DNA from 3 places in the Pseudoalteromonas agarivorans genome. Region 2 is predicted to be linked to each of the others. Evidence: predicted binding sites of a transcription regulator. Region 2 holds the regulator's gene; each other region holds the start of a gene.
What was found. Region 2 encodes sigma-54, which starts transcription at its own class of promoters, with help from an activator protein. Its sites were predicted from a motif close to GTTGGCACGNNNNTNGNNT; they were not measured.

Region 1: the regulator sigma-54 is predicted to act here: its motif matches at 1,820-1,838, upstream of NQT65_RS12240 (DUF1328 domain-containing protein).
Region 3: the regulator sigma-54 is predicted to act here: its motif matches at 2,247-2,265, upstream of NQT65_RS11470 (FlgO family outer membrane protein).

Annotation. Positions count from the first base shown of each region.
Region 1 is NZ_JANIGJ010000006.1:144,431-147,711, reverse strand. Features, by position in the region: gene NQT65_RS12260 (aspartate kinase) at 1-407, shown strand, start outside; gene csrA (carbon storage regulator CsrA) at 497-688, shown strand; gene NQT65_RS12250 (YcxB family protein) at 739-1,206, opposite strand; gene NQT65_RS12245 (hypothetical protein) at 1,363-1,554, opposite strand; gene NQT65_RS12240 (DUF1328 domain-containing protein) at 1,607-1,780, opposite strand; gene NQT65_RS12235 (OadG family protein) at 2,308-2,553, shown strand; gene oadA (sodium-extruding oxaloacetate decarboxylase subunit alpha) at 2,563-3,281, shown strand, end outside.
Region 2 is NZ_JANIGJ010000007.1:212,090-215,370, forward strand. Features, by position in the region: gene rapZ (RNase adapter RapZ) at 1-202, opposite strand, end outside; gene NQT65_RS14045 (PTS sugar transporter subunit IIA) at 222-674, opposite strand; gene hpf (ribosome hibernation promoting factor) at 679-966, opposite strand; gene NQT65_RS14055 (RNA polymerase factor sigma-54) at 994-2,493, opposite strand; gene lptB (LPS export ABC transporter ATP-binding protein) at 2,563-3,281, opposite strand, start outside.
Region 3 is NZ_JANIGJ010000005.1:289,103-292,383, reverse strand. Features, by position in the region: tRNA gene NQT65_RS11485 (tRNA-Arg) at 45-119, opposite strand; gene NQT65_RS11480 (FlgO family outer membrane protein) at 228-905, opposite strand; gene NQT65_RS11475 (FlgO family outer membrane protein) at 914-1,606, opposite strand; gene NQT65_RS11470 (FlgO family outer membrane protein) at 1,620-2,213, opposite strand; gene NQT65_RS11465 (SPOR domain-containing protein) at 2,373-2,903, opposite strand; gene NQT65_RS11460 (SPOR domain-containing protein) at 3,163-3,281, opposite strand, start outside.

The sequences.
Region 1 (3,281 bases), on a different contig from region 2:
ACTGTGTTCATTCTCTTACAAAAATTTTGAAACTTTTTGCAGAAAATGGCATCGAAATAGATATGATTAGTCAAGTTAATCATAACTTTGAAAAAATAGACTATGCTTTTACTGTGCATTCAAATGACTATTTGCAAGCACACGATTTACTAACTCAACAACAGGTAAATCTGCAGGCTGATAGCATTTCTAGTGATACAACAGTTGCAAAAGTGTCGGCTGTTGGCATAGGAATGAAGTCTCACAGTGGTGTAGCGCATCAATTTTTTGATGCATTGGCGCAAGAAGGCATACACATAGTTTTAGTATCGACGTCTGAAATCAAGGTATCGGTTTTAATTGACGAGAAGTATTTAGAACTAGCAGTAAGAGCGTTACACTCAGAATTTTTAACAGAAAATGGATAGTTTGGGAGTTTTTACTTACTTTTCAATCAATTTTTCATTAAAATGGTCAAGCGGAATCTTATAATTTATTGGAACATGGGAGCAAGAGAATGCTAATACTAACTCGTAGAGTAGGTGAAACCCTAATGATTGGTGACGAAGTAACTGTTACTGTATTAGGTGTTAAAGGAAATCAAGTTCGAATTGGTGTTAACGCACCTAAAGACGTTTCAGTGCATCGTGAAGAGATTTACATGCGTATACAAGCTGAAAAGTCTAACCCTAATCCGGGCAATGCTTAATCAACACGTATACTTAGCTGAGTAATGCACTTAGCTATACCAAAAGCCACTCACTGAGTGGCTTTTTTGTTTATAAAATAGCGCATTTCATCGGTTAATACACTGCTAGAAATATATTGCATACCTTTATTATGGTGCACTAAGTAGCCGTGGTTAGTTTTAATAATATGGGTTATTTCTGCCCACTTAAATGTATGGCTTTTATAGTGGTTTTCGGTGCTAATAGCGTCATCGGTAAACGAAAGAGTAACCGTTGAGCCCGAAGCACGACTAAACATTTGGCGCGTAACCCACCAAGGCCTGCGGTAATAAAAGGCAACGCATTCTAATACACCCAGCATTATTAAAAATGTACCTAGGTAGTGATCGTCCATAGCGTAAATACTAATTAAACCTAAGCACACCAGTAATGCCAGCAAAAAATACTTTGGTTTGGCTGCTTTACTATAAGAGTGGGACTCGTCAAAGCATTCGTAGTAGTAGGGTTTATCGAGTGTGTAAGTGGTGGTCAGTGCCATAATTGCTAATAAGTAATAGTTTTCGCTATTTTAACAAGCTAGCGTAAAAATCACACCCGTTAATGTAGACTATGCATTTTAAGAGTTAGAATCCGCTTTTTATTCGCGCACAAAAAAACGGCTTATTAAAAGCCGTTTTTTACGTTACCAAACAGATTAACAGTTAGTTTCTTCTGCGTTAACGCCTTCTTTTACATTTTCACATGCATCTTCAACAGAGTTTTGCACGTCAGTTACTGCTTCATCAATACGCTCACCTGCTTCTTCTGCGTGGTTGTCTTCACAACCCATCATAAAGAAACCTGCAAATACGGCGATTAGTGCTGCTTTTAAAGTTGTTGAGTTCATAATGTAATTCCTTGTATATGTTGATTGTTTAGTGTTTTAAGTATGTTAGTAGCTACCTAGGCGATTTACCGCGCAGCGCACCTGAAACTAAAGAAATCACTAAAAGTACTAAAAAGATAAAGAATATAATTTTTGCTATACCAGCTGCGGCACCTGCGATACCACCAAAACCTAACACTGCAGCGATTAAAGCAATAACTAAAAATGTAATTGTCCAGCGTAACATTGTTTTCTCCTTGGTTATCAAATTCGTTCGAAAGTAATAATGCTAGTTGCGTGCCAGAGTTTAATTTTATTAATTTTCAATATGTTATGGTTTTTTGAGCGAGGGTTATAAATTTAGGATTGGTAAGTTTTACGTTTAACGATGTAACTTATTCACACTATTGTAAAGAGAGTAAAAAAATAAATATTTTTTGTGCGCTTCTTTACTAGTCTTGGTAAGACCAATTTACATTTTAGCGCAAAATGATTTTTTACCTGCCGTTTAACTTACTATTTTTTATGGTTTTTAAGTTTTTTTGGGTTTAACCATATAACCTTTGCCTATAACGGTTATTTTTATCATCTATATCTAAGCTAATTTAACCCAGTATTAGCTATGTTAACTATTGTGGCTGTATGTTAGTTTAATTTTAATTGGTTTTACCAATTGACAGGTGGTAGACAAAGTTAAAAGTTTTGTTATCATTCGGTGAATAATTATTTAAATAAAGCGGTTTTTTATATCGCTATATAGTGCAGGGGGAGAAAATGGATATAGGAGCTGTACTCACAACCGCAGGTAGCTTGATGCTTACGGGCATGGTGGGCGTGTTTGTATTTCTTTCAATATTGATTGGTGCTGTGTCACTCATGTCTAACTTGGTTGCTCGTTTTGACGAGGCTGAAGTTGCAATACCGGTTAAATCACCATCTTTAAAATCTCAAGGTGTGCCAAACGAGCACATCGCTGCTATTAGTGCTGCCATTGCTCAGTACAAATCAAATAATAAATAAGAGGCACACATGGCTAAATTAAAATTAACAGAACTTGTTTTACGCGATGCTCATCAGTCTTTACTTGCAACCCGTATGCGCTTAGATGACATGCTCCCTATTGCTAACAAACTTGATGATGCCGGTTATTGGTCTATTGAGTCGTGGGGCGGCGCTACGTTTGACTCGTGTATTCGTTATTTAGGTGAAGATCCGTGGGAGCGTATTCGTGCCCTTAAAAAAGCAATGCCGAATACTAAACAGCAAATGCTATTGCGCGGGCAAAATTTATTGGGTTACCGCCACTATGCCGATGACGTGGTAGAAAAGTTTGTAGAGCGTGCCCACAAAAATGGTGTAGATGTATTTCGTATTTTTGACGCCATGAACGATGTACGTAACTTAGAAACGGCAATTAAAGCGGCTGTAAAAGTAGGAGCACACGCGCAAGGTACTATTTCTTATACTGTAAGCCCAGTGCATACCCTAGATATGTGGTTAACCCTTGCAAAACAGCTAGAGGATTTAGGTTGTCACTCTATTTGTATTAAAGATATGGCAGGCTTATTAAAACCATACGATGCAGAGCAACTTATTAAAGGGCTAAAAGAAACCGTTTCTATCCCTATTGCTATGCAGTGCCATGCAACCACAGGTTTAAGTACAGCTACATATCAAAAAGCCATTGATGCAGGCATTGATATGCTTGATACCGCAATTTCTTCAATGAGTATGACTTACGGTCATTC
Region 2 (3,281 bases):
TAAATTCGTCTTGTTCTTTGGGGATATTACGAACATCTATACTAACGGCTATTTTGTCATAGTTATCTGAAACACTTCGCACTAAAGAGGGCAGTAGGTTGACCGGAATATTATCTACGCAATAATAGCCTAAATCTTCAACCACGCGTAAAGCAACCGACTTACCTGAACCAGAACGGCCGCTTATGATAATTAACTCCATTTATAGCCCTTAGTATTTACTACGATTGATCAACAATTACTTGATACAGCTCTGCATCGGTTTTAGCACTACGCAGCTGTTTACAAAATTCTTTGTTGCTCAGTTTATCAGCTATGGTTGCCAGAGTCTTTAGGTGCTGTTGGTTATCGCCATCTGGTACGATGAGTGCAACAAAAATATCAACAGGGCAGTTATCAATAGCGTCAAAGTTAACAGGCGTGTCGCTAACAAGTACTAAAGCCAGCGGCTCTTCTACGCCACCCATTCTGCCATGAGGAATGGCGATCCCCCGGCCAATACCAGTACTGCCTAGCTTTTCTCTGCTTGCCAGCGCATTAAGAATATCTTGTTGTGGTAAGTAGGGGAGCTTTTCATGAGCAAGCTCACTGATAAACTCTAAAATTCTTTTTTTACTACTAAAAAGGACCGCAGCTTTGCTGCAGTCCTGGCATACTAATGTACTTAATTTCATAATATTAGTGTCTAGCAAGCTTCTCTTTATGTTTTATGACTTGACGATCGAGCTTGTCAATCAACGAGTCTATAGCGGCATACATATCTTGGTGCTCTGTTGAGGCAAATAAATCTGCGCCACTTACATGAATAGTCGCTTCTGCTTTTTGGTTGAGTTTTTCTACATCGAGAATGACATGCACATTGCTAATATGATCTGAGTGCCTTTCTAGCTTTGCAAATTTATTATTTACATAGTCTCTAAGTGAATCAGTTACTTCTACGTGACGACCAGTTAGGTTTAGTTGCATAAGCATTTCCTCTTTGTTTTTTACGTCTTATATCAAACTCTTTCTCTGATTTGACGGTGGAATAGCTAGCGATTCACGGTATTTTGCTATTGTGCGTCTAGCTACTTTAATTCCTTGCTCTGCCAATATATCCGCAATTTTACTATCACTCAATGGTTTAGCTGAGTTTTCCGCGGCAATTAGCTTTTTAATTAGGGCACGTATTGCGGTTGATGAACACTCTCCGCCGTTTTCAGTGCTTACGTGGCTTGAGAAAAAATACTTAAGCTCAAAAATACCACGTGGCGTATGCATATATTTTTGCGTAGTAACACGCGAAATTGTCGATTCATGCATTTCTACCATTTCAGCAACATCGTTTAAAACCATTGGCTTCATGGCTTCTGGGCCATGTTCAAAAAATGCCTGTTGCTGTTTTACAATACAGTTAGTTACCTTAAGTAGCGTGTCGTTTCTGCTTTCAAGGCTTTTTATAAACCATTTAGCTTCTTGTAAGTGAGAGCGAATAAACTGGCTATCACCACTTGATTTTACGGTACGAGACATAGCCGCGTACTGACTATTTACGCGTATTTTTGGCATGCTATCTGGATTTAGCTCTACCACCCAGCGGCCTTTTATTTTTTTAACCGACACATCCGGTATTACATACTCAGACTCTTCCCTTACTATTGTATCTGCAGGTTTTGGGTTGAGGGTATGTATTAGGGTCATGACCTCTTTAAGCTCGTCTTCTTTAAGCTTAGTCTTTTTCATTAATGTACGATAGTCGCGTGCCGCTAATAGATCAATGTGATCGGTTAAGATCATTTTAGTTTGTTCTATAAAAGGGGTGTCTTTATCAAACTGGTTTAGCTGAATACACAAGCACTCTTGTAAACTGCGCGCGGCTATACCTACAGGGTCAAATAACTGAATACGCTTTAAAACGGCTTCTATTTCGTCAAGTTCAACTTCAACTTCGTCATCGTTTTCTTGGTTAAAGCTTTCTAAAATTTCTTCGCAACTTAGCGTTAAAATACCCGAGTCATCTACAGCTTCTACAATGGCAATAGCAATGGCTTCGTCAGTTGGGCTAAAAGGAGTAAGCTGAAGCTGCCACATTAAATACTCATGTAGCGTTTCAGTAGAGGCACCTTGATAAATAGACTCATCTTCTGGCATTGGGCCTGAGGATGCAGCAGGGGCTGCGCTCATGTACTCATCCCAAGTTACATCCATTGCCATATCATCGCTAATGGTGTCTTTATTTAAAGCTTCGCCACTGTCTTGCTCGTACTCGCTGGTTGTATCGTCAGCCGATGCGCTTACGGTTACATCATCCGTATCTGCTTTTTGTTCATTTTTTCCAGCCGACTCTTCCGTGTAATCTTGCTCTTCTACTTCTAATAGCGGGTTGCTATCAAGTGCTTCTTGTATTTCTTGCTGGAGATCCAATGTACTGAGCTGCAGCAAGCGAATCGCTTGTTGCAATTGTGGAGTCATTGTAAGTTGCTGGCCCATGCGCAGCTGTAATGATTGCCTCATGTATCTCTAACAATCCTTTTATGTTGTTATAATTAATATTAGCAGATGCTTGTAGGTGTGGCTTAAATGTTACAGCCTAAATTGCTCGCCTAAATAAACATCGCGTACAGTTTTGTCATTTAATACGTGTTCTGGGGTGCCAGATGCAATTAGCTCCCCATGAGAAACAATGTAGGCTTTTTCACAAACATCAAGGGTTTCTCTTACATTGTGATCGGTAATTAATACGCCAATGCCACGGTTTTTAAGATGTTCTATTATTTTCTTTATATCTAACACTGAAATCGGATCAACACCAGCAAAAGGCTCATCCAATAAAATAAATTTAGGGTTCGCTGCCAGTGCTCTGGCAATTTCTACACGGCGGCGTTCACCACCAGAAAGCGCCATACCTTGGCTATCGCGAATATGCTGAATACTAAATTCATCAAGTAAGTTGTTAAGCGTTTCTTCTCGCGCGGCTTTATTGAGCTCTTTACGCGTTTCTAAAATCGCCATTAAGTTTTGATAAACTGTCAGCTTTCTAAATATTGATGACTCTTGCGGCAAATAGCCAATGCCTAAGCGGGCGCGGCTGTGCATAGGTAATAACGTAATGTCGTTATCATCAATAGAAATTTTGCCTTTGTCGCTAGGTACTAACCCTACAATCATATAAAAGGTGGTGGTTTTACCTGCGCCATTAGGGCCCAATAAGCCAACAATGCTGCCGGCTTCTACCTCAAGGCCTACATTTTTTACAACTTGGCGGCCTTTATAGCTTTTTGCTAATAGTTCTGCTTTTAAGG
Region 3 (3,281 bases), on a different contig from region 2:
ACGCAGGCACAAAAGAGTTACTAATATTGCATTAGGTTTTTGGTTGGTAGCCCCTGCAGGAATCGAACCTGCAACTGCCCCTTAGGAGGGGGCCGTTATATCCATTTAACTAAGAGGCCGCATCGAGCTTACAGCTTACAGCTTACAGCTTACAGCTTACAGCTTACAGCTTACAGCTTACAAAAATTATAACGGCATCTTGTTTTTCATATCAAGCTAAAATTAACTTAATTGCTTGATAAATATATATCTTCTTTGTTTAACACGTACAGTGGTATGAGTTTGCGGCTGCTTGCTACAATATGTTTGCTGTGAACATTTATAACGCGGGTGTTTACTGCTACGCCATTTGGGCGGTAAATTAACGTACCTGCTAATACATAGTTAGCCATGCTGCTTTCGCTTAGCTTATCTATATCGCGAGATAACACAAAGTCGCCTCTGTTTGATACATCAATGTTGTCCATGGTTTTAAAATCTACCACGCCGTAGCCAAATTTTTGCAGCTGATGAATAAACGTCTCTGCTAATTGATTACCCAACTGATTACTTTTATTAAGCGATGCGTCTAAATCTACAATGGTGGTAACCGCTATGTTGATGCTGTTATTATCGGGCGCTTCGGCTTCAAGCGTATCCACTAAATCCAGCGCCATTTGCTCTACATAGTTTGCCAGCGTTTTGTGGTGTTTAAGCGGTGTAAACTGCCTTGCTGTGTCGTACTCACTTTGCTGCTGCACAGATTGGTTGGCATACATAGGCGTGGGTTGGCTACTTTGCGTTACCACGGTGTAATCTGAGCGCGTGTTTATGCTTTCGTTATGCTCATTATTTTGCGTTATTGAACAGCCAGTTAATACTAACGTTGCCGTTAGCCCCGCTATAGCAGATAGTTTGTAAAACATGGTCAACCTCACTCGCTGGCTTGTTTAAGCATAATTCCGTCGGTGCGATAGCTACTGTTTAGCGCATCCACCACTGATTGAGGAATAAACCCTTGCGCACTGCCCACTACCGCTTTACTTTTAATGCCCACTATTCGTGCATTTACCAGTACGCCGCCTTGGTGGCTCACAAGTGTTCCTGCTAATACGTAATTAAAGTTTTGATCTTGGTTTAGCTCTAGGTAGTCGCGGCTAAATACAAAGTCGCCTGCGGGGGTTACTCGCATATAATCGGTGGTTTTAAAATCGATAACCGGTACTCCAAAACTATGCAGTTCGTGCATAAAGCTTTCGGCTATTTGGTTACCTAACAGGCTTCCATCGCTGTAGTCATCATCTAAAAATACAAAGCTAGAAACGGCAAGTGGCGTTTTGTCGTTTACGTATTGCAGGTTTTCGACCATGTCTTGCATTATACCGCGCACATAATGGTTTATATTTTTGCGTTTTGCGGGGGCACTTTTGGTGTAGTTACTTTGCTTGTTTAAATTAGACTGAAATAACGCTTCATTTGGTGCAGGTGCTTTTACCGCACGTTGCTCTGAAACAAGCTGGGCTGCATTATCTTGCTCAACTTGCTCCGGCTCTGAATGTAGCGAATTTAACATTTGCGAACAGCCAAAGCCTAATGGCAAACATAGGGTAATTAATAGGTTTCTCATGGTGTGCTCCTGATTAATATTCGCTGCGGTACAAAGAGCCGTCACGCTGCTGAATTTTTTCGTTTCCCCACATTACATTTATAGGGATCTCTGTGCTGCCTGCCGACAGTACTTGCTTGTTTTCAATATTAACGAGTCGTGCATTAACTATATAAGCATGCTGTTGGCGCGTTACAGTGCCAGTGATGACTAAGTCAATATTTTGGCGATTGCGTAATTTACTTAAGTCGCGGCTTAATATGCTGTCTGCGTTTTGCGCTAATATAAGGTTATTGCCAAGGCGGTACTCAACGGTATGATAGCCAAGCTGGGTAAATTGCGTTAATAAGCTTTCTTGAATTTGTAAGCTCAAACCCGAGGCCTGCCCTGCTACTAGCTTAGTATCTAAAGCATCTGCATAAAAAAAGCTACTCACACCAATGCGCGCATTGGCATTTAAAGCGCCATTTACATGGTTAAGCTGCGAGGTTAGATTTGCTACATACTCGTTAACGGTATAGGGTGCCATTGCTGCTTTTGGCGCGTCAGTAGGCACACTCGGCTCTGGGGGCGGAACCAAGTTGCAAGCAGTTAAATTTAACAATACTAAAGGCAGTAAAAGGCGCATAGTTGCCGTCCTCTTTAAAACATACCGAGGATAAAGCAATTATTATGCCTAATTAACCTAAACTCTGGATAATAAACCTATCTCTGGCTAGAGATAATAAATTTAAGTATCAAGATAGTTCAATATGCTAGTAAGGCTCTTAACCAGAGTTCAGGTTAATTAACTTTGAGGCGTTTTGACGTAGTAGGTTACAAAGCAGGTATTATTGTTTATTAATGACTTACATGCATCCTTTGCTGCTTCTTTTGTTTTAAACGCACCAAGCTTTAATCTATAAAAGGTATGCTGGTCAATCAGTACTTGCTCGGTATTTACTTCAAGCTTATTTGAGGCCGATTGAAATTGCTTTATAGCCGCTTCAAGTACCGCTTTATTTTTATACGCCCCCACTTGCACAGCAAACAGCGCATTTGTATCCACAACAGCTAAGTGGTTAGTTTGCTGTGGTTTTGGCTGCGCGTTAAGTTGTTTTAATTTATCTACTGTGCGCTGTAATTCACTTTCTAGCTTTAACAGTCTTTCTAGTTGAGGCTTGGTTTGTTGCCACTGCTGCGCTGACTCTTTGAGTACGGCTAAGTCATCTTTTTTAATGAGCATCGCCTGCTTTTGGGCCGTTGCTAGTGCGTGAGCACTGTTTGCTAATGCAAAGCCTAAAACTAATGAGGCTAAAAAATCCTTGTAGTGCAGCATAAGTATGTTGTTAATTTGGGTAAGAGTGAGCGCTATTTTAACAGCCAATCAACGCTAAGCAAGTCACGCGTGCTACGGCCTATTGCGCATTTATACCAATTAGCTTAATTAAGTAATCTATTTTGAGGATAGTAAAACGTATTGATAGCTAGGCAAAAAAATTCGCTATTTAGTTGTTCTAAACGAGATTTATTAACGCACAACGCAACACGATTAGCCCCGTAAAATGATTATTTATTATTGCGGGTTGGTATCACTATTAAAGTTTAATTGGCTTATCGGTGTAGTTACTTACAATGCAGTCGAGCTTATACATTTTAAATACTTCACAGTCGGCTTTGGCATTTTTAAGGTTTTTATAAGAGCCAAGCTTTAAGC